Regions from separate parts of the Roseovarius sp. THAF27 genome, predicted to be linked through region 4. Evidence: riboswitches for the same ligand, from Rfam matches in the RefSeq annotation. Region 4 holds a riboswitch; each other region holds the start of a gene.
The links. Region 4 has a riboswitch for thiamine pyrophosphate ahead of thiD (bifunctional hydroxymethylpyrimidine kinase/phosphomethylpyrimidine kinase). Riboswitches for the same ligand answer to the same signal wherever they lie in the genome.
Positions count from the first base shown of each region.

Region 1: linked by a shared signal. The riboswitch ahead of thiO (glycine oxidase ThiO) and the one ahead of thiD (bifunctional hydroxymethylpyrimidine kinase/phosphomethylpyrimidine kinase) in region 4 are both predicted to bind thiamine pyrophosphate.
Region 2: linked by a shared signal. The riboswitch ahead of thiC (phosphomethylpyrimidine synthase ThiC) and the one ahead of thiD (bifunctional hydroxymethylpyrimidine kinase/phosphomethylpyrimidine kinase) in region 4 are both predicted to bind thiamine pyrophosphate.
Region 3: linked by a shared signal. The riboswitch ahead of thiB (thiamine ABC transporter substrate binding subunit) and the one ahead of thiD (bifunctional hydroxymethylpyrimidine kinase/phosphomethylpyrimidine kinase) in region 4 are both predicted to bind thiamine pyrophosphate.

Region 1 is NZ_CP045393.1:2,686,968-2,694,472, reverse strand. Features, by position in the region: gene FIU89_RS13565 (ATP-binding protein) at 1-673, opposite strand, end outside; gene FIU89_RS13560 (Hpt domain-containing protein) at 809-1,174, opposite strand; gene FIU89_RS13555 (PleD family two-component system response regulator) at 1,171-2,118, opposite strand; gene FIU89_RS13550 (HesA/MoeB/ThiF family protein) at 2,320-3,333, opposite strand; gene FIU89_RS13545 (thiamine phosphate synthase) at 3,330-3,926, opposite strand; gene FIU89_RS13540 (thiazole synthase) at 3,923-4,696, opposite strand; gene thiS (sulfur carrier protein ThiS) at 4,700-4,897, opposite strand; gene thiO (glycine oxidase ThiO) at 4,881-5,879, opposite strand; TPP riboswitch at 5,977-6,078, opposite strand; gene FIU89_RS13525 (peptidoglycan-binding protein) at 6,301-7,281, shown strand.
Region 2 is NZ_CP045393.1:1,828,938-1,836,442, forward strand. Features, by position in the region: gene FIU89_RS09070 (SDR family NAD(P)-dependent oxidoreductase) at 1-247, shown strand, start outside; gene FIU89_RS09075 (ribonuclease E/G) at 717-3,476, shown strand; gene thiC (phosphomethylpyrimidine synthase ThiC) at 3,727-5,526, opposite strand; TPP riboswitch at 5,633-5,754, opposite strand; gene FIU89_RS09085 (phasin family protein) at 5,819-6,184, opposite strand; gene FIU89_RS09090 (sulfurtransferase TusA family protein) at 6,382-6,609, opposite strand; gene FIU89_RS09095 (cytochrome c biogenesis CcdA family protein) at 6,715-7,467, shown strand.
Region 3 is NZ_CP045393.1:3,933,709-3,941,213, reverse strand. Features, by position in the region: gene FIU89_RS19520 (L-threonylcarbamoyladenylate synthase) at 1-229, shown strand, start outside; gene FIU89_RS19515 (invasion associated locus B family protein) at 243-725, opposite strand; gene FIU89_RS19510 (asparaginase) at 933-1,973, shown strand; gene FIU89_RS22650 (hypothetical protein) at 2,029-2,466, shown strand; gene FIU89_RS19500 (ATP-binding cassette domain-containing protein) at 2,676-3,371, opposite strand; gene FIU89_RS19495 (thiamine/thiamine pyrophosphate ABC transporter permease ThiP) at 3,358-4,914, opposite strand; gene thiB (thiamine ABC transporter substrate binding subunit) at 4,890-5,882, opposite strand; TPP riboswitch at 5,916-6,026, opposite strand; gene FIU89_RS19485 (YciI family protein) at 6,266-6,580, opposite strand; gene FIU89_RS19480 (SRPBCC domain-containing protein) at 6,602-7,045, opposite strand; gene FIU89_RS19475 (helix-turn-helix transcriptional regulator) at 7,049-7,372, opposite strand; gene serB (phosphoserine phosphatase SerB) at 7,446-7,505, opposite strand, start outside.
Region 4 is NZ_CP045393.1:73,229-80,733, reverse strand. Features, by position in the region: gene FIU89_RS00395 (isocitrate lyase/phosphoenolpyruvate mutase family protein) at 1-779, shown strand, start outside; gene FIU89_RS00390 (hypothetical protein) at 781-963, shown strand; gene FIU89_RS00385 (hypothetical protein) at 956-1,411, shown strand; gene thiD (bifunctional hydroxymethylpyrimidine kinase/phosphomethylpyrimidine kinase) at 1,448-2,278, opposite strand; TPP riboswitch at 2,317-2,405, opposite strand; gene smpB (SsrA-binding protein SmpB) at 2,648-3,124, shown strand; gene FIU89_RS00370 (hypothetical protein) at 3,221-3,511, shown strand; gene sseA (3-mercaptopyruvate sulfurtransferase) at 3,593-4,450, shown strand; gene FIU89_RS00360 (amino acid aminotransferase) at 4,450-5,634, shown strand; gene FIU89_RS00355 (TetR/AcrR family transcriptional regulator) at 5,720-6,337, opposite strand; gene FIU89_RS22135 (hypothetical protein) at 6,464-6,625, opposite strand; gene mbfA (iron exporter MbfA) at 6,824-7,505, shown strand, end outside.

The sequences.
Region 1 (7,505 bases), 1.6 Mb from region 4:
GGACGGGCCTGTTGGCGAAAGTCTCTTGCGAACCGTAGAGCATGTTAATCGGATGCTGGTCATCGCCCAGGCTGCGGATCGCGATGTCATATAGCATGAAACCGTGGCTCTGGGAAATCTCGGTCAGCAGGCGGTCGCGGTCGATGACGATCGACACGATACCCGTGGCAATGCGGGACATGTCGCTGTCGTTCGAAGCGTAGTACGGCATTCGTTGAATGAAGGCCTGTCCACCCTGAACGAGATCCACGGGTCCCTGCAACGAGGCCTCGCCGAACTGCAAAGCCTTGTCGACGCCGAGCAACTGCTGCGGCACGAGGCGGTAATCCAGACCGATCGCCTTTTCATTGCCGACGACCGGATAGATCTGTTCCACGACGTAACCGCGCGACCGTCCGACCACGAGGATCGCGGGCGTCCGCGCGATCAGGGGCGCAACCAGGGCGCCGAAGCCTTCCTGCGTGACATCGGGGGATTGTTCGATCGCGTGGCGGATAGCGCGGGTGATGACATCGACTTGGGTCAGTTCGCGTTGCAATGCAGTTGCGATTGCGTCCGCGTCATCATGCGCTTCGTCATGCGCGGCTTGTCGCGCAAGGTTGAGAAGGTGCGCATTGATCTTGCTGGCCGCAAGCGCGGTCAGAGCCAGAACGAGCATGATCGTGAGTGACACCGATATCCAGCTTTCGCGATATCGGCAGATGTTCCAAAGTCTTTCTACTCGTTCATCCACACCAAATGCCCCTTCTTCGGTGGTTGGGGGATCTGTGCGTACCCGGGGTTTGCCCCTCTTTGCCGCGCAGACCAATCAGCTCTCCGTCAGGTGATGCTCCATAAGATCGAGAAACAATTCGATCCGTTCGTTCAGTCCGGTCCGTTCAGATTGTGACAAGTCCTGTCCCGCGGCCGTGGTGACGTGCTCTTCCAGCGCGCGCGCCTGCGTCGACAGATCGTGGAGTCCAAGGCTTCCGGCAACGCCGCATATGCGGTGCGCCTCGAAGCCGACGGTTTCGAGCGCCGTGGCCGGGTCGGCGTCCAGCGCGATCCGGGCGGCTTCGATCCGGCAGATCCGCGCGTCGAGCCCGGCGCAGAACTGAACGCGCATGTCGTCCAGTGCGCGACTTATCGCGGTGCGTGCGGGATCGGCGGGGTGCCGATTGGCGGAGGCGTTCATGCGATGGCCTGCATCGGGTGATGATCCTCGACTTTTCCGGTCGCGCGACGGGCGCGGTCGATCAGGCTGGTCGGGCATTGCATGCGAAACAACCCGGTGCGGACGGGCGTACCGACCGTCACCCGCGGCAGCGTCATGTCGATGGCGTCATAGCGCAGGCGCAGGGCCTCAAGCTCTTGGGTGAGGTTTTCCTCGATCCGCGCGCAATCGACATTGGGCTGGTCGAGCAGAAGGGCGACGATATCGCCGCTGCCCGGGCAGGTCAGCATGTGCGGAAACGCCGAAAGCGCCCGCGAGACGGCCTGTGCCATGTCGCCGATCAGGACCGCGTAGTAGGTGGAGTCCATCATCTTGAAATAGGTTTCCGCCATGGGCAGGTTGACGCAGATGGCGGAGGTCTGGCGCAGGCGCAGGTTGCCCTGCTTGAGAAGGAAGTTCTCCATCGACACCATGCTGACGGCACCTTCGACGTCGTCGAGAATGATCTCGCCGTCGAACGCGGCGGTTGGGAACAGTATGGCTTCCTGCTTGAGCACATGTTCGTGCAGCAACCGAGCCTGGGCGCGTTCCGCAAGAATGTTGCGGGCCATTTCCAGGCGGATCTTCAGTTCGACCATTTCGAGCGGCTTGGTGATGTAGTCGTTGGCGCCGGCCATGAAGGCGGCGTCGATGGACGCCTTGTCGGTCAGCGCGGAGAGCATCACGATGGGTGTCGCCTGGTGGTGCGGGATGGCCCTCAGTTGCCGAACCAGTTCGATCCCGTCCATCGGCATCATGCGGATGTCGACGATGAAGCACTCCACGGGCTTGGTCTTGGCGGCGGCGATTTGCAGGGCCTCCGGCCCGGTAAAGGCGGTTTCGACGTCCCTGTAGCCCAGCTGTTCAAGCCGCGTTCTGAGCAAGTCGCAGAAGATCGGCTCGTCATCTATCGCAAGGATCCGCATTGTTTCTCTTTCCAGCCTATTATTCTGTTCGCTCCCTGATTGTTCTCGCCCAATTCGGGCATTATTGTGGCGCAACGTTGAAATAAAGAGATTTTTCAAAGATTAACCGCGCCAGGATGGTGTTGGCGTTCTCGGTGGGGCGCGACCGGCCGCTATTCAACGCACCAGGGCCGCAATCTTCGGGTGTCCTGCCCCGGCGGTTCAGCCCCGATCCGTCTGCTCAGGCAGCGCGCTCGCGCCGGGTGCGTCGCCGGTGGCGACAAGAGCGATATCGCCGTCCCAGTGGCGTTGCAGATGCCTGGCGGCCTGCCAGGCTCGCAGGCCGGAGCGACAGGCAAAGACCGCGCGCTGTCCGGTCGCGGGGGGCTGGAGCCGGCCCGCGATGACGTCCGATACGCTGCTCCGCCGTGCTTGGGGCGAGACAGGGGTCGGCGCTTCCTCGGTGCCGCGAAGGTCGACGACGATATCGGTTGGCTTGAGGTGGTCGGTCGCGATGAAATGCAGGCCCTGCGCCGGCTCGGGGGCCGTGTCGAAGCGAAAGCTGCTGCTGCGAAAGGCCTGCATGTCGACGGTGAGCAGCTGACCCAGCGGGGACGGAGTCTGCCCGGTGAGGCAGGCCAGCGCCATCTGGGCCTGCGCCGCGCCGATCATGCCCACCACCGGCCCCATCACGCCCGCCGTGGCACAGGTGGCGGCGCGGTCGGGAAGATCGGGAAACACGGCGCGCAGCGAGGGCGCGGTGCCGCAGAAGCCGCCGACATAGCCCGAAACGCCCAGCACGGAGGCGCTGACAAGGGGCACGCCGGCGTCAAGGCACGTGTCGGAGAGGATGTAGCTGACCGCGAAACTGTCGGCGCAATCGAGCACAATGCTGGCCTGCACTACGAGATCGGGCGCGTTGGCGGGATCGAGCGGGCGGGCAAGGGGGGCAATGCGGCAGTCGGTATTGAGGCGGCGCAACGTGTCATGCGCGGCCTCGACCTTGGGCCTGCCGATGTCGTCTTCGCGAAAGAGTGTCTGGCGGTGCAGGTTGCCCAGGGAAACCGTGTCGCCATCCACCAGGGTCAGCCGTCCGATCCCCGCGCCCACCAGGTATTGCAGCGCCGGGGCGCCCAATCCGCCAGCCCCGACCACAAGCACATGCGCCGCTTTCAGCGCGGCCTGTCCGGCCTCGCCCATGCCGGGCAGGCAGGTCTGGCGGGCATAGCGGGTCATCGCGTCGCCGCCAGCCAGGCGCGCACCCGGGTTTCGGGGGCGTCGTTGAGCGTGATGTCGGTGACCGCGGCCACCACGTCTGCGCCTGCCTCGAAGGCGCCGGGCGCGCGTTCCACCGACAGGCCGCCGATGGCGATCAGGGGCAGGTCGCCTATCAGGCCGCGCCACTGGGTCAGACGGTCGAGGCCCTGTTCGTGCCATTTCATTTTTTTCAGGATGGTGGGATAGATCGGACCCAAGGCGATGTAGTCGGGATCGAGCGCAAGGGCGCGCTTGAGTTCGGCTCTGTCATGGGTGCTTATGCCGAGGTGCAGGCCGGCATCGCGGATGGCGGATATGTCAGCTGTATCAAGGTCTTCCTGGCCAAGGTGGATGTAGCTGCAGCCGGTGTCGATCGCCTCTTGCCAGTGGTCGTTGATGACAAGGGTGCAGCCGTGGCGCGCGCACACGGCCCTGGACCGCAGCACATGGTCGCGCAGCGTATCGGGCGCGGCATCCTTGACGCGCAGTTGCACCAGCTTGATGCCCAGCGGGACCAGCCGCTCGATCCAGTCGGCGCTGTCGAAGATGGGGTAGAAGCGGTCCAGTCTCATTCAAGAAACGCCTTGCCTAGAACCGGGGTGGAGGGGGCGGCCATGTCGCGCGGCTCCATAGGGTCGGCGGACTGCGCCAGTTTTCCGGCCCTGAGGGCGAGGGCGAAGGCTTCGGCCATGGCCGCCGGATCGCCCGCCTTGGCCACGGCGGTGTTGAGAAGGATCGCGTCGTAGCCCAGTTCCATCGCCGCCGTGGCTTGCGAGGGCAGACCCAGCCCGGCGTCGATCACCAGCGGCACGTCCGGGAAATGCGCCCGGAGCGCGCGCAGGCCGAAGATGTTGTTCAGGCCCAGCCCCGATCCGATGGGGGCGCCCCAGGGCATCAGAACCTCGCAGCCCGCGTTGAGCAGACGGTCGGCAACGACGAGATCCTCGGTGGTGTAGGGAAAGACCTGAAACCCGTCCTCGGTCAGGATGCTGGCGGCCTCGACCAAGCCGAAGACATCGGGTTGCAGTGTGTCTTCCTCGCCGATGACCTCGAGCTTGATCCAGGGCGTGTCAAAAACCTCGCGCGCCATGTGGGCGGTGGTCACGGCCTCTTTCACGCTGTGGCATCCGGCGGTGTTGGGCAGGATATGCACGCCCAGGTCGCGGATCAGGTTCCAGAAATCCTGTCCGGCGCGGTCCTGCCCGCTTTCGCGGCGCAGCGACACGGTTGCGACGCTGGCGCCGCTGCGCCGGAACGCCTCGGCCAGGATCGCGGGCGACGGGTATTGCGCGGTGCCCAGCATGAAGCCGTTGGCCAGCGTGGTGCCATAGAAATCGCGCATCGCTCAGCCGCCCTGCATCGGGGCCAGAACCTCGATGCTGTCGCCGTCCGCCAGAGCGTGATCGCCGCGCAGGGAGGCGGGTATGAACGTGCCGTTCACCGCTGTCGCCACCTTGGCGTCGCCATAGCCGTGGGCGTCCAGCAGGTCGGCCAGCGTGGCGGCCTCGGCGTGCAATGGCGTGCCGTTAAGCTGCAATCTCATCGGAAACCTCCGGTGTCTTGTCGTGAAGGATCAGGTCCGCGACCATGCGCGCGAGGGCCGGCGCCAGAAGGAAGCCGTGCCTGTAGAGTCCGTTGGCCCGGATCAGGTTCCCGTCGCGGCGGATGCGGGGCAGGTTGTCGGGAAAGGCGGGGCGGCTGTCGACGCCGATCTCGACCACCTCGGCCTCGCCGAAGGCGGGGTTGAGCGCATAGGCCGTGCCCAGCAGTTCCAGCATCGCACGGGCGGTGACGTGCCGGCCCGCCTGGCCTTCGACCATCGTGGCCCCCAGCATGTAGAGGCCGTCACCCCGGGGCACGACATAGATCGGCACGCGGGGGTGCAGCACGCGGACGGGGCGTGTCAGTGACACGTCCGGGCACGAGAGGATCATCATCTCGCCCTTGACGCCGCGCAGGTCGGCAAGCCGGTCGCGCGCCGCAAAGCCGCGGCAGTCGATGGTCAGACCCTTCTGGGCTTGGGCTTCGGGGTCGGCCTCTTCCTGAATGAGCTTCGCGCCATCGGCCGCAAGGCTGTCGCGCAGCGCGGCGAGGGCGGCGCGGGGAGAAAGATGCGCCTCGGTGTCGAAAAAGAGGCCCCGCGTGAAACGGGTGCCGAGGTCGGGCTCGAGCTGCGCGATCTCGGGGCCGGTGACGGCGCGGTGCCAGCTGGTCAGGCGGGCAAAGCGGGCGAGATCGGCCTTGTCGCGCCCGGGCGATACGACAAGAGAGCCGCGCCGCCGGACGACGGCGCCGGTCTGTGCCTCCCACCAGTCGGCGGCCTCGCAGCCCAGCCGCACCACGACCTCTTCGGCGCTTTCGCCTTCGCAATGGGGCGCCAGCATTCCGCCAGCCCACCAGGAGCAGGCATGCGGACCCGGCGCGGCGCGCCGATCGACCAGGGTCACCTCGGCCCCACGGTCCAGCAGGGTGCGGGCGACACAAAGACCGGCGACGCCGGCGCCTATGACGACAACGGATGTCATACCGATGCGCCTGGCCGGCAGATGGATGGCGTGAGGGTCATTCGGCGCGCCTCTTTGTTTGGGGCGTGCCAACGCGGAAAAGAGGTAAGTGCTGTCGGTGCACGTTCTACCCGTTCCCTACGCCGGTATTGCCCGGATCAGGTTCGACGGGTCGGTGCGTGCACCTCTCAGCCCTTTGCGGGCCCCCCGACGGATGATATGTGACTTGCGGACCGGAACGATGCGCCCCGGTGCAGCTTCGTGCGTCATGGATACGTGACGTTGCTTCAATCTGCAACATGCGAAACCAGACGATTGCGGCGCCGGGTTCCGCAACATGCTGCGCATTGGGCTGGCCCGGTGGCCGAATTTTGCCGTCCGGCTTGACCTTTCGGCGGCGGCAGGCGTTATTCTTTTCCAGACGTAATGGAAGGGATATCCGGTGTTCGGATCGCGTACCTCGTTTCTGCCTTGGAAGGGTTATGTCGCCTCGGCCTTCGTAGTGGTGCTGGGCGGCGGTGCTGTGTTGGCACAGACGGAAACGGCCGAGCCGTTGCCGGAACCGCCTGCAACCACTGTCAGCCCGCTGGACCCACCCCGGGAGTCGCAAGAGGGTGCCGGGATCGACGTCATGGGCGCGGAGACAGACCGCGATGCGCCTGCGGTGACGGAACCCGCCGCGGCGGAGGATCCCGGAACGACGAGCGCGGCCGAGACGGAGACGGCCGCCGCGACGCCGTCCCTGGTGGAGCAGGTGGCGGCCTGCTATGCCGGTACGTCCGATGCGGCCAGCGAAGAAGAGGTGCGGTTGCAGTTCGTGCTGGACAGCGCCGGGCTGCTGCTGGGGATCCCCGAGCATGTCGGCGCGGAGTCGCAATCGGCTGTCCAGCGGCGGCTGTATCTGGATGCCGTTGTCGCGCTGGAGGAGTGCGCGCCCTATTCCGTCAGCGGGGTCGAGACCACGTACGCGGCGACATTCACTCCGGCCGCGGTCACGTCGATTGCCGTTCTCGACACGGCAGGCCGGCCCGAGACGCCGCCGGTGCTTGGCACGGCGCGCGTGGATCAGACGGCGTCGGCCAGCGAGGATATCGAGGCCGCACTGGATCTGTCGCGCGACGAGCGGCGCGAGATCCAGAATCGCCTGCGCCTGGTCGAGTACGATCCGGGCGGCGCGGACGGGGTGTTCGGGCCGAATACGCGCACCGCGATTTCCACGTGGCAGGAGGCGCGCGGCTTTCCCGTCAGCGGCTATTTCAACGACGTGCAGCTGGCCGCGCTGCGGGAAGAAAGCCAGACCGAATACGAAGCGTTTCAGCGGACCGAGCCCAAGCCAAAGCCAAAGCGCAAGGCCGAGAGGGTTCGCGTATGCAAGCGCGGTGTGTTCGGCGTGCTCTACGACTGCAGGTTCGTCTGGCGCTGACGCGCCGGCCTGCAGGCTCGGCTTTGCGCGGGGTTCAGGCGATCGGCAATTATTCAGGTATGCCGGGAACTTGAGCGCAGTTGCGGCGTTCCTTCGTCGGAACGGAAAGTCGGGCAATGGGTCTGGGACAGTTTTCTAGCAGGACGAGTGAACCGCGCGGGCACGGCGCATGGGTGCCGGCGTGTGGTTGTGCGCGTTCGCGTGTTCACGGACCGCAGGGCGTG
Region 2 (7,505 bases), 1.8 Mb from region 4:
GATCCGCGTCAATGCCGTGGCCCCGTCGATGACCGAAACCGACATGTCCAAGGGCATCCGCGAGGACGCAGCACTTCTGGACCGCTTCACCGACCGCATTCCCATGGGCCGCGGCGCCAAGCCCGAGGAGGTGGCCAGCGTCATCGCGTTCCTGGCCTCTGCCGACGCGGTCTTCGTCAACGGCGTCGTGCTGCCGGTGGATGGTGGCCTGTCGGCGTCGAACGGCCAACCGAACTTCTCGGCCTGACACCTGCGGTCCCCGCGCCGTGCAACCGTCGCGGGGATGCCGCCTCTGTGGGCAATCTCGCTAAACGTGTATCGGTGCCGGGCCGCGATTTGCGGCCAGCGCAAGATTACCCATTGTGTTTTACCGCACGAAACCCTTATTTAGGTATGACGATCCACCCTGTGGATCAATTCCGAGTTTCGCTGCTTCAAACCCTGCGACGGGTGGTGAGGCAACCGATTGGGTCCCTCAGGGACCACGAGACGCCGGCACATTCCAAGGGATGATGCGGCACATGAACGGGGGCAGGGGCCGAGGTCCCGCAGCCCTGGAGAAGAACCGCGATGACGCGCGCGAGAACATCGATGTTCCAAAGCAAGACCCGATCCGGTCGGGCCTGCCGCGCGTCGCATATCGCTCGAAAAAGACATGACCAACGCACGCTCGCACCCCCCGGGGGGCGGCGGCCTTCGTCATGCAACGGACATACATGGCTAAGAAAATGCTTATCGATGCCACCCACGCGGAGGAAACCCGCGTCGTGGTGGTCGACGGAAACAAGGTCGAGGAATTCGACTTTGAATCGGAGAACAAGCGCCAGCTAGCTGGCAACATCTACCTCGCAAAGGTCACACGGGTCGAACCGTCGCTTCAGGCGGCCTTCGTCGATTACGGCGGCAACCGGCACGGTTTCCTCGCCTTTTCCGAGATTCATCCAGATTACTACCAGATCCCCGTCGCAGACCGCGAGGCGCTCCTGGAAGAGGAACGCGCCTATGCCGAGGCGATGAAGTCGCGCGACGAGGAAGACGAAAAACCCAAGCCCAAGCGCAGTCGCCGGCGGCGGTCGTCCAAGGCGGCCGAGGCCGACAACGGCGACGCGGTCGCCAAGTCCGACATCGAGGGAATGGAGACGATCGACCTCGATGATGCCGGGTCGGACAACGACGAGGGCCTGTCGCCCATGGAAACCGTGGCCGAAACCCCGGTCGAGGAACCCAGCGACAACGATGCCGAGGCCGCGCCGCCGGAGACGGACGAGGGCGTCGACGAGGACAACGGCGACGAGGACCGCGGCGACGAGGACCGCGGCGACCACGATCATGACCATGACCATGATCACGACGACGAGACCAAGCGCACCGACGCCTCCTCCAAGGACGAGACGATCGAATCCGTCGCCGATGACGACGACCACGAGGATATCCGGCCGCCGCGCAAACCGCGCCCGCGCCGCTACAAGATCCAGGAGGTCATCAAGGTCCGCCAGATCCTGCTGGTGCAGGTCGTCAAGGAAGAGCGCGGCAACAAGGGCGCGGCGCTGACCACCTATCTTTCCCTCGCGGGCCGCTACTGCGTCCTGATGCCCAACACCGCCCGTGGCGGCGGCATCTCGCGCAAGATCACCAACGCCACCGACCGCAAGAAGCTGAAAGAGATCGCGAACGAGATCGACGTGCCCAAGGGCGCGGGCCTGATCGTGCGTACCGCAGGCGCCAAGCGCACCAAGTCCGAGATCAAGCGCGACTACGAATACCTGCAACGTCTGTGGGAACAGATCCGCGAGCTGACGCTGAAATCCATCGCGCCCGCCAAGATCTACGAAGAGGGCGACCTGATCAAACGCTCGATCCGCGACCTCTACAATCGCGATATCGACGAGGTTCATGTCGAGGGCGAGCGCGGCTACCGCATCGCCAAGGACTTCATGAAGATGATCATGCCGTCCCACGCCAAGAACGTGAAACAGTATGGCGAGACCCTGCCGCTCTTCGCCCGCTACCAGGTCGAAAGCTACCTAGCGGGGATGTTCAACCCCACCGTGCAGCTCAAGTCGGGCGGCTACATCGTCATCGGCGTGACCGAGGCGCTGGTGGCCATCGACGTGAACTCCGGCCGCGCCACCAAGGAAGGCTCGATCGAGGAAACCGCGCTCAAGACCAACCTGGAAGCGGCGGACGAGGTCGCCCGCCAGTTGCGCCTGCGCGACCTTGCCGGCCTGATCGTGATCGACTTCATCGACATGGACGAGCGCAAGAACAACGCCTCCGTCGAAAAGCGCATGAAGGACCGGCTCAAGACCGACCGCGCCCGCATCCAGGTGGGCCGCATCTCGGGCTTCGGCCTGATGGAGATGTCGCGCCAGCGCCTGCGCCCCGGCATGATCGAGGCCACGACGCAACCGTGCCCCGCCTGCCACGGCACCGGCCTCATTCGCTCGGACGACAACATGTCGCTCAGCATCCTGCGCCAGATCGAGGAGGAGGGCACGCGTGGCCGCTCCCGCGAGGTGCTGGTGAAATGCCCCGTGGGCATCGCCAACTTCCTGATGAACCAGAAGCGCGAGCACGTGGCCCAGATCGAGGGCCGCTACGGCCTGTCGGTGCGGATCGAGGGCGACCCTTCGCTGGTCAGCCCCGATTTCTCGCTCGAGAAATTCAAGACCGCCACCCGCAACGTCAAGCAGACCGCCGCGGCGGTGGTGTCCGTCGACAGCTCGCTGATGGACGATATCGACGCCGCCGAGGAGGCCGAGACGCCCGATCCCGCCGAGGCGCCTCCCGCGCCCGAGAACGAGGGCAATGACGGGCGCAACGACGGCGGCGACGGCCAGCCCAAGAAAAAGCGCCGGCGCCGCCGCCGGTCGCGCTCGCGCTCCAAGTCGGGCAATGGCGAAAACGGGCAGAACGGCGAAACCCGCGACAACAACGACGCGTCGGACAACGACCAGTCCGAGCGCCGGGACGCGCCGCAGACGGAAGACAAACCGTCCGAGGCCGAGCCTGTCGCGGCCAAGTCCGAAGAAGCCTCCGACGAGACGCCGAAAGACGAAAAGCCCAAGCGCGTGAGCCGGTCCCGCAAGAAAAAGACCGACGACACGCCCAAGGAAGAGGCCGCGCAGGACGAGGCCCCGGCAGAGAATGCCGAGGCCGCGTCCGGGGACAAACCTGCGGAGAAGCCAAAGCCCAAGCCGCGCTCGCGCAGCAAGAAAAAGGAAGAACCTGCACCCGAGGTGGCGGCGGAAACGGCGGCAGAACCCGCCCCCGAAGCCGCCGAAACGGCTCAGGATCCGGCGCCCCAACCCGAAGCCGAGGCCAAGCCTGCCAGGAAACCGCGCACGCGTTCGACCTCGACCCGCAAGAAGCCCGAGCCGGTCGCCGCCGAAGCCGCGGACACGGGCGAGGCCGCCAAGCAAGCGGCGGACGATGATAAGCCCAAGCGCAAGGGCTGGTGGTCTTTCGGCGGCTAAGTTGCTCTGACCAAAACGAAAAACGCCGGGGCAGGACCCCGGCGTTTTTATTTGATGCACATGGTGCGAAGCGCGCCTCTTGCCCACGCCGTCCCGGGCCTGACCCGGGACCTCATCGGTCAGAGCTCCCGACTCAAGTCCGGGATGCCACTCGCCCCCCACGCGCCGTCATCCTCGGGCTCGACCCGAGGATCTCCACGCGAAGAGATCCCGGATCAGGTCCGGGATGAGTGCCGGGTCAACCCGGCACTCACTCCTCCGCCTCGTCCACCGGCACGTACAAATCCCCGCCTTCGCGGAACTTCGCGGCCATCTTCTCCATCCCTTCCTTCTGCGCCTCGGCGCGGATGTCATGGCTGATCCGCATCGAGCAGAATTTCGGCCCGCACATCGAGCAGAAATGCGCAACCTTGTGCGCCTCCTTGGGCAGGGTCTGGTCGTGGAACTCGCGCGCCGTCTCGGGGTCCAGCGACAGGTTGAACTGGTCCTCCCAGCGGAACTCGAACCGGGCCCGTGACAGCGCATCGTCGCGCCGCTGCGCCCCCGGCAGGCCCTTGGCAAGGTCCGCCGCATGGGCCGCGATCTTGTAGGTGATCACACCCGTCTTCACATCGTCCCGGTCGGGCAGGCCCAGATGCTCTTTCGGCGTCACGTAGCACAGCATCGCGCAGCCGAACCAGCCGATCATCGCCGCCCCGATCCCGCTGGTGATATGGTCGTACCCTGGCGCGATATCCGTGGTCAGCGGTCCCAGCGTATAGAACGGCGCCTCGTGACAGCATTCCAGCTGCTTGTCCATGTTCTCCTTGATCTTGTGCATGGCCACATGGCCCGGCCCCTCGATCATCACCTGGCAATCCTTGGCCCAGGCGATCTGTGTCAGCTCCCCCAGTGTCTCCAGCTCGGCGAACTGCGCCTCGTCATTGGCATCCGCGATGGACCCGGGCCGCAGCCCGTCGCCAAGGCTGAACGACACGTCATAGGCCCGGCAAATGTCGCAGATTTCCTCGAAATGCTCATACAGGAACGACTCGCGGTGATGGTGCAGGCACCACTTGGCCATGATCGACCCGCCGCGCGACACGATGCCCGTCACCCGGTCCACCGTCATCGGCACCATGTGCAGCCGCACGCCCGCATGGATGGTGAAATAATCCACCCCCTGTTCCGCCTGTTCGATCAGCGTGTCGCGGAACACCTCCCAGGTCAGGTCCTCGGCAATGCCGTTCACCTTTTCCAGGGCCTGGTAGATCGGCACGGTCCCGATCGGCACCGGGGAGTTGCGGATGATCCATTCGCGCGTGTTGTGGATGTTGCGCCCCGTAGAGAGGTCCATCACCGTATCGGCACCCCAACGGATCGCCCAGACAAGTTTATCGACTTCCTCCTCCATCGAGGATGTCACGGCGGAGGTGCCCATGTTGGCATTGATCTTCACCAGGAAATTGCGCCCGATGATCATCGGCTCGCTCTCGGGGTGGTTGATATTGGCCGGAATGATCGCCCGGCCCGCCGCAACCTCGTCACGCACGAATTCGGGCGTCACGTAATCGGGGATATTGGCCCCCCAGTCATTGCCGTCGCGGGCTTCGGCCACGACCTCGCGCATCTGGTTCTCGCGGATCGCGATGAATTCCATCTCCGGCGTCACGATGCCCGCACGGGCATAGGCCAGCTGAGTGACTGGTTTGCCGTCCTTGGCCCGCATCGGAGCGGCGATTTTGGGAAATTCCGGCGTCAGGCGGTCGCCTTCGACGAAACCGTTATCCTCGGGCTTCACATGACGGCCCTCGTACTCTTCGACATCGCCACGCGCCTCGATCCAGTCGCGGCGCAGGCGGGGCAGGCCCTCGCGGATATCGGTCAGCACGTTCGGATCGGTATAAGGCCCTGAACTGTCATAGACGGGCAGGGGGTCTTCGCCGGACGTGGGATGCACGGAGATCTCGCGCATCGGCACGCGGATATCGGGGTGTTGCGTGCCTTTCACGTAGATCTTGCGCGACGCGGGCAACTCGCCCGTGGTGATCTTGGGATTGGGTACGTTCATTTTGGCGCTCCTCAAGCGGTTACTCGAAAAGACACCAGATGAGTCGTGGCTTGGGGGAAACGCGGGGACGATGCGCCCCGTCTTCGGACGACAACCCGGGCGGGCCGGGGATGCGATCCTAGCTTCCTACGCCAGTGTCAACTGGGTCAGGTTCAAAGGGTCGCGTCACCGGGCATATGCCCTCGTCAGCCTCTCAGTCCCCTGGGCGGGACCCCCCTGCGTAAGCGGGAGGCTAGCGAAGCGTCGCCGTGATTTCAACGGATATTCGGAAAAAGCTGCGGCGGGTTTCGGATCAGACCGGCACGTCGTCGTAATTGCGCCGGGTCGTGGGGGTGGTGTCCTTGATATCGACCCGCAACGCCACGCCCATCATCTCCATCATCCGTCGCGTCTCTTCGGTGTAGTCCGTGAACGCCTTCTTCATGAAATCGCTCTGCACCTGCATCAGCTCCTGCGGCGTCCTGCAGGCCAGCATCGCGCGCTGCGCCTCCAGGTCCTTCTCCAGCCGCTCGGTCACAAAGCGCATGCTCTCCTGCATCATGTCGAACCACGCCGTCGTGGCCACGGGGCTGAACGCGGCCATCGCCGCGACCATGCCGGCATGGGCCGGGTCGGTCGCGTCCGGGGTTTCGGTGGTCTTTTTCGTCGATTTCGCCATTTGCGCCACTCCTTCCGAGCTTCGGCAAAGGCCGCGGTGGCGCGGTCTTTGCGGGAATGTCGTCCGATCTGGCACACCACACCGAAACATGCGCCTCGCGCCATTCGGAACTGTAACAATTATATGACGTAGCCGGCCCGAGGTACAGCGCAACCGGGCCGCTGGGGGCCGCGCCGTTGTCGCACCCCCCGTGCGGCTCAGCCCTTGCGCACCCGGTAAAGCGTGGCCGTCCCGTCTTCGACCGTCTCGATCAGCTCATGCCCCGCCTCGGCGCAGAAATGCGGCACGTCGATCACCGCCGCCGGATCATCCGCCCGCAGCACGATCACGTCGCCGGTGCCCAGCGGCTTCATCCGCTTGCGCAGCTTCAGCACGGGCAGGGGGCACAAGAGCCCCACGGCGTCGATGATCTCAGGTTCGCTCATGGCTCGGGAGGTAATCCAACCGTTACAGCCTGTCCACCGAGATGTGACCGCCCCGTGACGCCGCGTCGCGTGACGCCCCCTTCGTTTTGCAATACACGGGGGTCCATGTTCGGAATCGATCTCATAGACGCCACCCTGATCCCCGCCATGGCCATCGCGCTGGTGGCCGGCGTCTTCTCGTTTCTCAGCCCCTGCGTGCTGCCCATCGTTCCGCCTTACCTCGCCTACATGAGCGGCGTCACCGTCACCGACCTGCAAACCGCGCAAACGTCCCGCAACAAGGCGATCCTGCCCGCACTCTTCTTCGTGCTGGGCCTGTCGACCGTGTTTCTTCTGCTGGGCTTCGCCGCCTCGGCCATGGGCCGTGAGCTGCTGCAATACCAGGACTGGTTCAACACCGCCGCGGGCCTCATCGTGATGATCTTCGGCCTGCATTTCCTGGGCATCTTCCGCATCGGCATCATGGACCGCGAGGCCCGGCTCGACGTGGGCGACAAGGGCGGCACCAGTTTCGGCGCCTATATCCTCGGCCTCGCCTTCGCCTTCGGCTGGACCCCCTGCATCGGACCGCAGCTCGGCGCGATCCTGTCGCTCGCCGCCTCCGAGGCCTCGGTCACGCGCGGCACGCTGCTGCTCGCGGTCTATGCCGCGGGCCTGGGCATCCCGTTCCTGCTCGTGGCCGCCTTCCTGCCGCGCCTTTCCGGGCTCATGGCCTGGATGAAACGCCACATGGACCAGATCGAGCGTATCATGGGGCTCCTGCTCTGGACCATCGGCCTGCTGATGCTGACCGGCGGGTTCGCCGCCTTCTCCTACTGGCTGCTCGAGATGTTCCCGGCGCTGGCCATGATGGGCTAGGGGCCTCTGTCCGCCCCCGTTCCGGGCCCGACCCGGGA
Region 3 (7,505 bases), 330 kb from region 4:
GACCGAGGGCGAGCTGATGCTGGGCTTCGGGCCGATGGAGAGCGATCTGAACCTGTCGCCCACCGGCGACCTGGTGGAAGCGGCTGCGCATCTTTTCGGGTACCTGCACCGGCTGGACGCCGCCAATGTAGGCGGAATCGCCGTGGCACCGATCCCGGACAGCGGGTTGGGCCGGGCGATCAATGACCGTTTGCGCCGCGCGGCGGCCCCGCGCGACGTCATCGGCTAGCTTGCGGCCAGGCTTACTTGCAGCGGTTCTCGGCTTCTTCCAGGGCGGCGGTGTAGCCCAAGAGCGAGAACGTGTCCTTGGTGACCGTGCCCCGCCCGGACCGCGCGGTGAGCACGGCATCGGCGCCCCGCTTCATCGCGGCGATGATCTTGGCGTCGTCGGACGCGCTTGCCGGCCAGGCCCACTCGCCCTCGGTGAACATCTCGAACTCGGTGCCGCCGATATTGACGTTCACGGTCGAGCCGCCCGCGAAGGGGTAGCCGCCGGTAAAGGTGATCTGACCGTCCACGCCCGCGCCGGGCCGGAAGAAGGTCATCAGCAGGATGTCGCCACGGCGGACGGCGACGACGCGCCCATCCTTGGTGTTCACCGTCTCGGTGGGTGAGCTGACGGCCCAGCACTCTTTCGGGTCGGCGTCCTCGAACACGCTCCACGCGGTTTTCGCGGCGACCTGGTTGGTGCTTTCGTCTTGTGCGGTTGCGCCCGACGCGACCATGGCCAACAGGGCCGCGGCGGCGCCGAATGCTTTGAATAATCCCATTTGTCCAGCCTCCAAGCTGTCCTTTTGCCTCAATCGTCCCTGGCGGCACTCACCCCCTGACGGGATTTTCTGCACGTGCAGCCATTTCCTTCTCGACATTGCAATACTAGCCTGAAACACGCGAGACATGAAAGGTGCAATTGGCGAATTTTCGCCGTAGGAATGACGCGCCGAGACGACCAGCCCGACGACCGGAGGCCCCAAGTGACGAATGCCGTTCCCCTGACCGAAATCTGGCGCGGAGACATCGTGGAAAGCCTGCATCTGGGCCATGCCGTGATCTGTAATGGCGCGGGCGAGGTGATTGAGGCCTGGGGAGACCCGGACGCGGTGATCTATCCGCGCAGTTCGGCCAAGATGATACAGGCGATGCCGCTGGTCGATAGCGGTGCGGCGGATGCGTTCGGGCTGACCCAGCAGCAACTGGCACTGGCCTGCGCGTCGCACCAGGGCGCGGCGGTGCATACGGACGCGGTGAATCACTGGATCCACGGGCTGGGTCTGAGTGACGAGGATTTCCGCTGCGGGCCGCAGATGCCGCAGGACCGGGAGGCGTTCAATCACCTGATCAAGACCGACGGATCGCCCTGCCAGGTGCATAACAACTGTTCCGGCAAGCATGCCGGGTTCATGACCCTGTCGAAGCACCTGAACGGCGGGCCCGAATACGTGGACCCGGACCACCCGGTGCAGCGCGCCTGTTTCGAGGCGTTCGAGGAACTGACCGGAGAGCGCAGCCCGGGATTTGCGCCAGACGGGTGCAACGCGCCCAACTCGATCACCACAATGCGCGGGATGGGGGGCGCCATGGGCTGGTTCGCCAATGCCACCGAAGGCGGTGGCGCGCGGCAGGATGCTGCGGTGCGGCTGCGCGAGGCGATGATCGCCAATCCGCTGCTGGTGGCGGGCGAGAAACGCGCCTGTACCGAGCTGATGAAAGCCTGCCACGAGCCCGTGGCGCTGAAGACGGGCGCCGAAGGCTTCTTCGTGGCCATTGCGCCGACCAGGAAGCTGGGCATCGCGCTGAAAGTTGCGGATGGCAGCACGCGGGCCGCGAATTGCACCATCGCCGCCTTGCTGGTGCGCATCGGTGTGCTTGCGCCCGAGCATCCGGCGACGCTGAAATTCATGAACGCGCCGATCCTGAATCGCCGCAAGGTACGCACCGGAATCGTGAAGCCGGTGGACGGGCTGCTGGCCTGACTCTTCAAGGTGTCGCGGCGCCTTTGACGACATCCTGCCGATTGCGGTATCCGCCATGCGCTGGTTTTCGCGTTGCGGCGTTTCCCTGCCCAACACCGGCAGCACAATGCCGAGGAAAACCGGCGCTTTAGGCCTGATTTCGCACGACCGGCTTTCATCCGGCGACGGGCTCTTTCGGGATTGGAATGGCGCGATCATGTTCAGGGTCCGCGGGCAGAAACGCCCCGGACAACCTGAACCCAGAAAAGGGAAACCAAAGATGACCAAGACACTTTCTGCAGCGACGTTCGCGCTTGCCCTGACCGTTCCGGCCCTGGCCTTTGCCTTGGAAGCGGATACCGACGGCGACGGCATGGTCTCGATGGAAGAATTCCAGGCTGCGATGCCCGATGCGCCGGCCGGCACTTTCGAGCAACTGGACTCTGATGCCGATGGCATGCTGAGCGAAGCCGAAGTCGCGGCAGGACAAGAGGCGGGCATCCTTCCCGCCTAGGCCGTCACCCGGCCGGGGCGTGCGCCTTTCCCCCCATCCTGAGCGCACGCCCCATTCTGACGCCCGTGGTGTTTCATGAAACGCCCGGGCCGCGGCACGGGCCGGAAGGCGGGCACATTCCCCAGATGAGTGCATCGGTGTCCGTCCTCTTGATCTTCAGGCCCCCTCAGGGGTCGGTCCGTACCGCCTTTTCCTTTTGAAATGAAGGTCTACGCGCCGAGATAGTCGCGCAGGACCGGCGGCGGATCGTCGAGCAGGTCGGCGGTCGGTCGCGGGGCATGCGCGGTGCCGTCGGCGACGAGGATGGCCCGTTCGGTGATGCGCCGGGCGTCCTCTGGCGCGTGGGAGATCATCAGGAGGGTCGCGCCGGTTTCGCGGGCGATCTCTGCGACGAGGTCGAGCATCTCCATCCGCAGCGCCGGGCCAAGCGCGGCGAAGGGTTCATCCAGCAGGAGCAACGGCTTGTCCTGCAGCATGACGCGGGCGAGGGCCGCGCGGCTGCGCTGGCCGCCCGACAGTTCGCCGGGTTTGCGGGCGTCCATGTCCGCCAGGCCGACGCGGTCCAGAGCCTGGGTCACGCGGCTCCTGTCGGCGGGCGGCAGGCGCAGGTTGGGTGAGAGGCCAAGGCCGACGTTCTGCGCCAGTGTCAGGTGCGGGAAAAGGTTGTCCTCCTGAAACAGCATGGCGACGGGGCGGGCTCCGGGGGCTTGATTGGTGATGTCGACGCCGTGCCAGGTCATGTGCCCCTCTGCCACGGGCAGGAATCCCGCGATGCCTTCGAGCAGGGTGGACTTGCCGGCGCCCGAGGGGCCGATGACGGCGACGGTCGCGCGTTCCGGTACGGTCAGGTCGGCGGCCAGCGTGAAGCTGCCGTTGCGGATGGTGGTGGCGTCAAGTTTCAGCATGGCGGTGCCCACCACGGTCGAGCAGCCAAAAGACCCCGAAGGACAGGATCAGCAGCAGGAAGGAGGCGGCGGCTGCGGCCTCCATCTGGTAGGAGCCCATGAGGCGGTAGATCTGCAGCGGCAGGGTGGCGACGTCGGGGTCGGCAAAGAGCGTTATGACGCCGAGATCGCCCATCGAGAGGGCGGCGGCCAGTCCGGCGGCGAACCCGATTTGCGGGCGCAGGCGGGGTAGAAGGACATGCCGCAAAAAGGGCAGCCCGGCCATGCCGAGCGACAGGCCGAGGCGGCCTTGGCGCGCCACGATATCGCGGGCGCGGGGGACGAGGATGCGCAGCGCGAAAGGCAGGACGGTGATGGCGTTGACCAGCGCGGTGACGGGCAGGGCGAAGGCCTGCGGATTGGCGTAGGGTCGGATCGCGATGAAGAGCCCGGTGCCGATCACCAGCGGCGAGGCGGCGAGGCCGAGCAGGCCCGCGATTTCCACCATACGGCCCCGTTCGGTTGCGATGGTGGCGGCCATGGGCAAGGCCATGCAGAGCAGAAGGACCGTGCTGAGCGCCGCGACCCAGAGCGAGGTGAGCGCGGCGGTCCAGACCTGTCCCGGCATGTCGGCAAAGCCGGGCAGGCCCGACAGAGCGATGGCCATGAGCGGCACGAGCAGGAAGACTGCCGCCACACAGATGAACAGCGCGTCAACCCACCGTGCGGTGGTCGTTTTTCCGTCGAACCGGCTCAAACCGCGATCGAGGCCCGAGCCGAACCCTTCGCCGCGCGCCAGCCAGAGGGCGATGCCACCGGCAAGAACCGTCAGGCCAAGCTGCACGGCAGAGAGAAGCGCGGCCCGCCCAAGATCGAAGTCAAACCTGAACGCCTGGTAAATGGCGAGTTCTATCGTGGTCGCACGCGGCCCGCCGCCAAGCGTGAGCGCGACGGCAAAGCTGGTGAGGCAGATGGCGAAGATCACGGTGAAGGCGCCGGGGATCAGGCGCAATAGCATGGGCAGTTCGATCACCCGGAACATCGACCAGCCGTCGATGCCCAGAAGCGTGGCAAGACGGAAACGTTCGGCAGGGATCTCCTGCCAGCCTTGCAGGACAAGGCGAGTGGCCAGCGGCAGGTTGAAGAACACATGCGCGAGGACCACGCCGTGCAGGCCGTAGATCTGAACCGGCGGCAGGCCGAGCGTGCCAAGCGCTGCGCTGACCCAGCCGCCACGGCCGAAAACCTCGATCAGGCCCAGGACGGCGACGATCACCGGCAGGATGAACGGGGCACCCAGAAGCGCGATCAGCAGGCTGCGGCCCCGGAACCGGCGGCGGGCGAGGGCGCGCGCGACGGGGACGGCCAGCAGAACCGAGAAAAGCGCCGAGAGGGTGGCCTGCACCAGCGTGAAGCGCAGGGCGGCCCAGTCGGCGGCGGTGAAGCCGCGCCCGGTTTCGGCGCGCAAGGCCACGGCCAGCAGCGCCCCGAAGATGAGCGCCGCCACGAGGGCGGCGGCGCTCCACCCCGGTCTGGCGCTTAGCGGCTGAGCGCGTTCAGCCATTCATCGAGCGCCGCATCGCGGGCGGCGGCGGCCTCTTCGGCGCTGAGAAGCAGGGATTTTTCCGGTTGCACGAGTGTCTCGAACCCGTCGGGCAGACCGTCATCGAGTTCTACGGCGGGATACATCCAGTTGGTGGTGGGAATGACCGACTGGAAGTCCTGGGTCAGCATGAACGCGAGGAACTGGTCGGCCAGCTCCGGCTGATCGGTGGAGGCCAGTTTGCCGGCCACCTCGACCTGCATGTAATGGCCTTCGTCGAAGGTGGCGGCGGTCTTGGTGTCGTCCTCTTCGGCGATCAGGTGATAGGCGGGCGAGGTGGTGTAGGACAGCACCATGTCGGCCTCGCCTTCGAGGAAGAGGCCGTAGGCTTCGGTCCAGCCCTTGGTGACGGTGACGATGTTGTCCGAGAGCCCCTCCCAGATCGCCGGGGCCTCGTCGCCATAGGCGGTCTTGACCCACATCAGCAGGCCGAGGCCGGGGGTGGACGAGCGCGGATCCTGGATGACGATCGAGGTGTCGCTGTCGGCCAGAGCCTTGAAATTGCTGGGCGCTTCAAGAGTTTTATTGTGGACGAAGGCGAAGTGGCCCCAGTCGTAGGGCAGGAACACCGGGTCTTCCCAGGTGATCGGCAGATCGAGTTTGGGCGACTGGCCGTGCTCGGCAAAAAGGCCGGTTTCCTTGGCCGCGGCAACGAGGTTGGTGTCGAGACCGAGGACGATGTCGGCGTCGGTATTTTGCCCCTCCAACCGGACGCGGGCCAAGAGAGCTGCGCCGTCTTCGACGCCGACGAGGGTGAGGTCGCAGTTGCAGGTGGCCTCGAACGCCTTTTCGATCTGCGGGCCGGGGCCCCATTCGGCGACGAAGCTGTCATAGGTGTAAACGGTCAGTTCGGGCGTCTGGTCTGACTCCTGGGCCATCGCAGATGTGGCGGCGGTCAGGAATCCCGCAGTGAAAACAAGGTGTTTCATGGCATCCTCCGTTCCGGTGGAGGGTGCGGCGCGATGCGGCTGCATGACCTTCCCTCCGCCGGTTTCAGCCGGTTCAGGTTCAACGGGTTCGCGATCTGCATCTCAGTCGCCGGGCCGGGCCGGGCGACACCCCGAGGTTTCAACAGGAACCTAGGGGCAAGCCGGGGTCGGGACAAGGTGAATCGGCGAATCGGAAGGTTAAGGCGTTGGGAATCGCCGAAAACGGCATGTCGGTATCGTGTTGGTATCCGGGTGGTATCGCGACGGTGCGATTTTCGCCGGGGCACCGGGTTGACGCACCGCGCGGTGCTGCGGCGGGTCGAGAGCGGGCTGACGGCCCGAAACGGCCGGTGAGGTCCCGGGTCGAGCCCGGGACGCGTGGGTTACATTTCGACGATCGGGGCGACCTCGACGCTGCCCTTGCCGCCATCGAGGATCGGGCAGCCGCGGGCGATCTCGCAGGCCTCGGCGTCATCCGCGGCCTCGACGATGGAATAGCCCGAGAGGGGATTGGACCCGCCATTGTCGGCGATGCCCTCGGTGCTGACCGTCTTGGACATGCCGACGGGGTTGCCGGGGTCGATGAGCTTGCCGCCGAGGCCGCCGAGCCAGCTTTCCCAGGCCTTCATCGCCTTGAGCCCCTCTTCTTCGGTCTCGGGCCGGCCGCCGCCGTGATAGGCGAGGATGTACTTGGGCATGTGTCGGTCTCCTTTCAGGGGTCAGTGGGGTTGGCTTTGCAGATGGCGGGCGAGGCGGACCATGGGGCCGCTTGTCCAGCCGGTTTCGTGCCGCGCGGCGCGGTCGTCGTCGGGCAGGTCGCGGTGGTCGATGGTCAGCCGGGCGCCGCCCGCGGCGGGTGTGACGGTGAAGGTGACGTGGCTTTCGGGGGCGCGCATGCCCTCGGGCAGGTGCCATGTCCAGGTGAAGCCGACGCTGTGCGGCGGGTCGACATGCGTCACCTGCCCCGACATGCGGTAGCGGTTGCCGTCGGCATCGCGCATCTCGGAATGCCAGGGACCTTCGCGGGTGAAGTCGAGGGCTGTGTCGGGCAGGGTCATGCCGTCATGGCCCCACCATTCCAGTACCTCGGCGCGCTGGGTGATGGCGCGGAACAGGCGCGCGGGCGTGACCGGGAAGTCGCGGGTGATGCGGACGTCGCCCATCAGTCAATCCTCGTCCTGAAGGGCGAGGTGGGTGGCGAGGCGGTCCATCGACGCCTGCCAGAAGGCGCGGTGATCGAGCGTCCAGTCGGAGATGGATTTCAGCGCCTCGGGGCGGACGGAATAGAGCCGGCTGGTGCCCTGGATGCGCTGTTCGACCAGCCCGGCCTGCCGCAGCACCTTGAGGTGGCGGGACATGGCCGGGGCGCTGATATCGGCCTGTTCGACGAGACGACCGGCGGGCAGCTCGCCCTCGGCCATCAGGCGCTCGACCACGGCAAGGCGGGTCGGGTCGGAGAGGGCGGCGAAGGTGTCGGTCAGGTGGGGCATAACGCGTAATTAACATAGTAGTTAATTAACGTAAAGACGAAATGGTCCGACGATGCGTGGGCTTTCGCCCACCCTACAGGATCTGGAAATCGTTGCGGTCGTAACCTTGCAGGTAAAGGAGCGCCGTGAGATC
Region 4 (7,505 bases):
AGCCCTTCGTCATCCCCAACCCGTGGGATGCCGGCTCCGCCCGCATCCTCGCGTCCATTGGCTTTCCGGCGCTCGCGACAACCAGCGCCGGCATGGCCTTTTCCATGGGCCGCCTCGAAGGCACCGTGCCATCCGCGGATGTCCTGGACCATTGCCGCACGATCGTCGGCGCCACTCCCCTGCCGGTCAGTGCCGACCTCGAACGCGGCTTCGGCGAAAGCCCCGAGAGCGTAACCGAAACCATCCGCGCCGCCGCCGCCACCGGCCTTGCCGGCGCCTCGATCGAGGACCACACCGGCGACCGGAACGCGCCCATCTACGACCACACCCTGGCCGTCGAACGGATGATCGCCGGGGTCGAGGCCGCCCGGACCCTTTCGCAGGATTTCGTCCTCACCGCCCGCTGCGAAAGCCTGCTCTGGGGCGAAACGCGCCTCGACCCGGTCATCGCCCGCCTGCAGGCGTTCGAGGCGGCGGGGGCCGACGTCCTCTACGCCCCCGGCCTGCCCGACCTCGACGCCATCCGCACGGTCTGCGCGGCCGTGACCCGGCCGGTCAACGTGGTCATGGGCCTGCCCGGCCGCACCTTCACGCTGGATCAGCTGACAGAGGCCGGCGTGGCCCGCATCAGCGTCGGTTCGGCCTTCTTCCGCGTGGCCTACGGCGCCCTCATCGGGGCCGCGCGGGAAATCCGCAACACCGGCCATTTCGACAAGACCGCGCAGGGCATCGGCTTCGCGGACCTGGAATCCCACCTCGCCCCATTTACGGAGACCTGACATGATCAAGTACTATTACCCCGACGGCAGCCACTGCTTCCGCGCGCTGCACACCACCCACGCCGTCTATACGGATGCGAATGGAAAGCTGATCGCACGCACCTTGCGGCCCGACAATTCCGAGCTTTACGAATTCGAGATCACCGGCTTCGAACTGCTCGAGACGGGGGTGCGCTATGACTAACCCCTCGATCCTCCGAACCGGCTTCGACACAAGGCCCATCGAGATGCAGCCGATGTGGGCCCTCATGTTCCAGGCGCCCTCGGAAGACGTCGACCGCATATTCGACGCCGTGACACAGGTCGCGCCCCTGACCCAGGGCAAGACCGACCGCAACGGCTATCGCGCCCCCGGCGGGCTGGAATATTACCGCCCCCGGGAAGGCACCCCGACAGGCGCCGAGGACGACACGCGCCACCGCCCCGGCGTCGACGAGATGCGCTTCTTCCTGCCCCGCGACCCCGCCATGTTGACCGCGGTGATCGAGGCGATCTACGCGGTCCACAGCTACTACGAACCGGTCATCACCGTGACGGATGTGCTGCGCAGCCAGTGCAAGGGCCTCGACGACAGCGACAATCCCCACCGCTGGTGGAACAGGGACGGTGACTGGAAAACATCGCCCACGTAGGGTGGGGTTCCACCCCACCTTCACCGACCCCCGCCTTCACCAATCCGGCCACAGCCCCGCGAAATGATGCGTCGGCCCGTGCCCCGACCCCACCTCCAGCGCCCCGGCCCCGGCAATCGCCCGCGCGACATAGGCCTTCGCCGCCCGCACCGCCTCGGGCAGGGCCACGCCCCGCCCGATCCGCGCCGCCAGCGCCGCCGACAGGGTGCATCCCGTCCCGTGGGTGTTCCGCGTCGCCATCCGCGCGCCCTCGAACCAATGCACGCCGTCCGCATCGGCCAGCACGTCGGGGCTGTCCTCGCCCTCCAGGTGCCCGCCCTTCAGCAGCACCGCACTGCAGCCCAGCGCCCGCAGCGCCTGGGCCTGCTCCGCCATCGCGTCCCGCGTCACCGCCTCGTCGCAGCCCAGCAGCACCGCCGCCTCCGGCAGGTTCGGCGTGATGACGTGCGCCTTCGGCACCAGCGCCTCGCCCAGCGCCGCCACCGCGTCCTCGGCCAACAGCGATGCGCCGCCCTTGGCCACCATCACCGGATCCATCACCACCGGCACGTCCGGCAAGGCGTCCGCCACCGCGCGGGCGATCTCTGCCGTGGCGATCATCCCAATCTTCACCGCGTCGATCCGCACATCCTCGGCGACGGCCCGGACCTGGTCGGCCACGAACTCCGGCGGCACCAGGTGCACCCCCTGCACACCCCGCGTGTTCTGCACCGTCAGCGCGGTCAGCGCCGCCATCCCGTAGGCGCCGTTCGCCGAAATCGCCTTCAGGTCCGCCTGCACCCCGGCCCCGCCCGACGGGTCCGACCCTGCGATCGACAGGATGTTGGCGATCCCGCCGCTGTCCGCGTGAAATGTCCTGGGGGTCATCCGGCTCCTTTCGCGGCGCGCGAAAAGCAGGGGTCCGACCGGGTCCGGTCCCGCCTTCCTCCGCCAGCATGATCTGGGTCAGGTTCAAAGGGTGCATCTCAGCCCGAAGGCGCCCCTGGCTCGTGCCGGACGATAGGCGCGCTGGCCCGCCTGTCAACCGCAACCGCACCCGCGCAACGCACGCTTCGTTGATCCGGCCACCTGCAAAAAACCGCACCGTCGCGATACCACCCGGATACCGACGCGATACCGACGTCCGGATCTGCCCTCCCGGGGCCCGTTAACCTCTCGATTCGCTTCAGGGGGTTGGAAGCCTTCGCCGCAGGGGCTATCTTGCTCTCTTGCACCGCCCGGAAGGCAGAACTCGACATGGTCAAGCCCAAGATCAATCCGAACTACAAGGTCGTCGCCGAGAACCGCAAGGCGCGGCACGACTATGCCATCGAGGACGATCTGGAATGCGGCATGGTCCTCGCCGGGTCCGAGGTCAAGTCCCTGCGCCAGAAGACGTCCAACATCGCCGAAAGCTATGCTGCGGTCGAGGATGGCGAACTGTGGCTGGTCAACAGCTACATCGCGCCCTACGAACAGGCCGTGCCGTTCGGCCACGAGGACCGGCGCAAGCGCAAGCTCTTGGTTTCGCGCAAGGAAATGGCGCGCCTGTGGAACGAGACCCAGCGCAAGGGCATGACCCTCGTGCCGCTGGTGATGTATTTCAACGACCGTGGCATCGCCAAGATCAAGATCGGCATCGCCAAGGGCAAGAAGAACACCGACAAGCGCCAGACCGAGGCCAAGCGCGACTGGAACCGCCAGAAGCAGCGGCTTTTGCGCCACGGTATGTAAACGCTTCGGATTCCACCCTCTGCGGGTGCCGCCCGTTTTGCTATCCTCCCTTAGTTCCCGGCGCGACGCGCGGGACTGCACGGGGGACCGGGAAGCATGGACTTACTGATCAGCCTCATTGCCGGCGCCATCGGCGGCAACATCGCCGGCGGCCTTGTGCCCCGCCTCAACCTCGGACTCCTGATCAATTCCCTTGCCGGCAGTCTGGGTGGTCTTATGGGGGGCCATGCCCTTGCTTTGCTGGGCTTTGGCGGGCTTGCGCAGACAGCGCCCGATAGCGTGTCCCTCGACCCCACGGCCCTGACCACGCAACTGGCCGCGGGCGGCCTGGGCGGCGGCGCGTGCCTGCTGGCCGTGGGTCTTCTGCGCAATCTTCTGACCCGCTGACCCGCCGCAGCGCCTGCCCCCTCCGCTTGCACTGTCCGGCGTCCCGCGCTACGTCACTGTCAACGGTTTCAGGGGGCTGTCATGGCAAACGACGATCCGAAAACATTGGTATCCACCGATTGGCTGGCGGCGCATCTGGGCGACCCGGACCTGCGGATCCTCGATGCCACCTATTTCCTGCCCGGCGTCGACCGCGATGCCAAGGCGGAATACGAGCAGGCCCACATCCCCGGCGCACGCTTCTTCGATATCGACGATATCTCGGACCACCGTTCGGACCTGCCGCACATGGCCCCCCCGGTGGAAAAGTTCATGTCCCGCATGCGCCAGATGGGCGTGGGTGACGGGCACCAGGTGGTGGTCTACGACACCCACGGTCTCTTTTCGGCGGCCCGCGTCTGGTGGCTCTTCCGCCTGATGGGCCAGACCGAAGTCGCCGTCCTGGACGGCGGCCTGCCCAAGTGGCTGGCCGAGGGCCGCCCGACCGAGGACCTGCCGCCGATGATCCGCGACCGGCACATGACCGTCCGGCGCGAGGCGCACCGGGTCAAGGACGTCACGCAGGTCGCCGCCGCCTCCAAGCTGGGCGACTACACTATCCTCGACGCCCGTGCGCCCGGACGGTTTCGCGGCGACGAGCCCGAACCGCGCCAGGGCCTGCGGGCCGGGCACATCCCCAATTCCCGCAACGTCCCCTACAGCTCCCTGCTCAACGATGACGCCACGATGAAATCCCCCGACGAACTGCGCGCGATCTTCGAAGCGGCCGGTGCGGACTTGTCGAAACCCGTCATCACAAGCTGCGGCTCTGGCGTGACCGCCGCGGTGATCAACCTTGCGCTGGAACGGATCGGCAAGACCGACCACGCGCTTTATGACGGATCATGGACCGAATGGGGCGCCTTCCCCACCGTCTCCGTCGCAACCGGAGAAGCCTGATGTTCGAACACCTCAAGGAACAACCCGCCGACAAGATCCTCGCATTGATGCAGGCCTACAAGGACGATCCGCGCGACACCAAGATCGACCTCGGCGTCGGCGTCTACAAGGATGCCGAAGGCCGCACGCCGATCATGCGCGCCGTCAAGGCCGCCGAAAAGGAATGGTGGAACGAGGAAGAGACCAAGGCCTATGTCGGCCTCGCCGGCGACCCGGCCTTTTCCGACGCGATGATCAGGCTGATCCTGGACGATGCCGCGCCCCGCGATGCGGTGGCGGCGGTGGCGACACCCGGCGGCACCGGCGCGGTGCGGCAGGCCTTCGACTTGGTGAAGATGGCCAACCCCGGCGCCCGCGTCTTCGTGTCCGACCCGACCTGGCCCAACCACCTCAGCATTCTCAAGCACATGGGGATCGAACACGTCCCCTACCGCTATTTCGACAACGAGACCGGCGGCGTCGATTTCGACGGCATGATGCAAGATCTGGACGGCGTCAAAGCGGGCGACGTGATCCTCTTGCACGGCTGCTGCCACAACCCGACCGGCGCCAACCTGACGATGCAGCAATGGGGCGACGTCACAGACCTGGCCAACGCCAAGGGCGCCATCCCGATGATCGACATCGCCTACCAGGGCTTCGGCGACGGCCTGGATGCCGACGCGGCCGGCACCCGCCACGTCGTGGCCTCCTGCCCCGAGGTCCTGATCGCCGCGAGTTGCTCCAAGAATTTCGGCATCTACCGCGAACGTACCGGCCTGCTGATGGCCGTCTGCCAGGACAGCGCCCGCCGCCCCACAACGCAGGCGAACCTCGCCTATCTCAACCGCCAGAACTATTCCTTCCCGCCCGACCACGGCGCGCGGCTGGTCTCGCTGGTTCTGACCGACGACGCCCTGCGCGCCGACTGGCAGGCCGAACTGGAGGAAGTGCGCCGCGGCATGCTTGGCCTGCGCGAGCAACTCGCCCAGGAACTGCGCAAGCTTTCGGGCTCGGACCGTTTCGGCTTCATCGCCCAGCATCGCGGCATGTTCTCGCGCCTGGGGCTGGACGCCGACAAGGTCGAGGCGCTGCGCAAGGATCACGCGATCTACATGGTGGGCGACAGCCGCATCAATATCGCGGGCCTGAATGCCAGGACGGTCCCGTTGCTGGCGCAGGCGATCATCGACGTGGGCGCCTGAACGCGCCGTTAACCTTTGATGAAGTCGCGGGTGTGATCTTCGGGCGGTGATGCCAAGAGCCGCCGCCCGATCCCGTGCACCGACCTCAGGCGCCGTACCGCGCCATGAAGGTCTCGACCGCGCCGCTGGCGATGCGTTCGATCGCGCTCTCGGACGTGTCGCACTCCACCCCGCACAGGCACCGCACGAACAGATCGCACTTGCACAATTCGCCGAATTGCTTGGTGGCCAGGTCCATGTCGTCGATCTTCAGCTCGCCGCGCTCCACGTAAGGTGTCAGCAGCCGTCCCATGCGTTCGCTGAACAAGCCCGGCCCGGACGCATAGAACCTCTGACCCAACTCGGGAAACCGATAGGACTCGGCGACGCAGATCCGGAACATCTGCTGTCCGAAATCCGACAGGAAAAACCGTACGGCGCGGCTCGCCGCCTCGTGCAGGACCTCATGCGCCGGGGCCTCGGTGTCGATCTGCTCCAGCGCGCTTTCGGCCTGACGGTTGCACTCCACGCGCGCAACCTCGGAAAACAGCAGGCGTTTGTCGGGAAAATAGCTGTAAAGGGTGGCCTTCGACACGCTCGCCGCCTTGGCGATGTCGTCAACGCTGGCCCCTTCGAACCCGTCCCGCATGAAAATCTGCCGTGCGCCCTCAAGCACCTGGTCGAACTTGCGACCCTTCTTGATTTCGGCGTCCATGGCCGTCATGCGTCTCCTCCTGCCTTTTCCTGTCAGCTTACAGGTCGCGGGTGGCGAACTGCAAGCATGTCTGCGGACGGGCCGTTTCGGGGAAGGGGAGGAAGGAACACCCGCCCGCAGACCTGGCGCGCACGTTTATTGCGCGTCAACGCCACCGGCCCCTTGCGTGACAGGTTCGGGCGCGGGTGCAGGGAAGGTCAGAACCGGCGTCAGGCTCGACATGTCGACACTGAACGCCATGGCGGGCGCGGCGAAGGCCGAGGCGGCAATCGTCACTGTCAAAAGAAGATGTTTCATTTCGCGTTCCTTTATCTGAACCATTCAGTTCATATCAGCCAATCTAAACAGATCGGTTCATTTTGCAATGGCAAAAATGAACTGCTTGGTTTAGTTTATTGCATACCTGCTATTTGCTGATGACTGGACAGCCCCGCACTTGACCTGATCCGCCGGCGTAATAGATTAGAACCATTCTAAACTACTGGAGGCCACCCGATGATCCCCGGTGTCTCGTCCCGCCGCCGTTTCTCGGACCTTTCCGAACAGGAAGTGCTCGCGCTCGCCATCTCCTCGGAGGAGGATGACGCCCGCATCTACCGCAGCTATGCCGAGATGCTGCGCGCGGACTATCCCGATACCGCAAGGATCTTCGACGGCATGGCCACCGAGGAGGACGAGCACCGCCGCCGCCTGATCGCCCTGCACCAGGACCGTTTCGGCGACATGATCCCGCTCATCCGGCGCGAGCATGTGGCCGGCTACTACACCCGCCGCCCGGTCTGGCTGATCGAGAACCTCGGCATCGAGCGTATCCGCGCCGAGGCCGAGGCGATGGAACGCGACGCAGAGCGCTTCTATCTCAAGGCGGCGCAAAGCACGCAAGACGCCACGACCCGCGCGCTTCTGGGCGATCTGGCCGCCGCCGAGGCCGGGCACCAGGACCGCGCCGGCGCGCTCGAAGAGCAACACCTCGACGCCGACGCCCGCGACGCCGAAGAGCGCACCGCCAAGCGCCAGTTCCTTCTGACCTGGGTGCAACCGGGCTTGGCCGGGCTCATGGACGGATCGGTCTCGACCCTCGCCCCGATCTTCGCCACCGCCTTCGCCACGCAGGACACCTGGACGACCTTCCTCGTCGGCCTCGCCGCCTCAGTCGGCGCCGGCATCTCCATGGGCT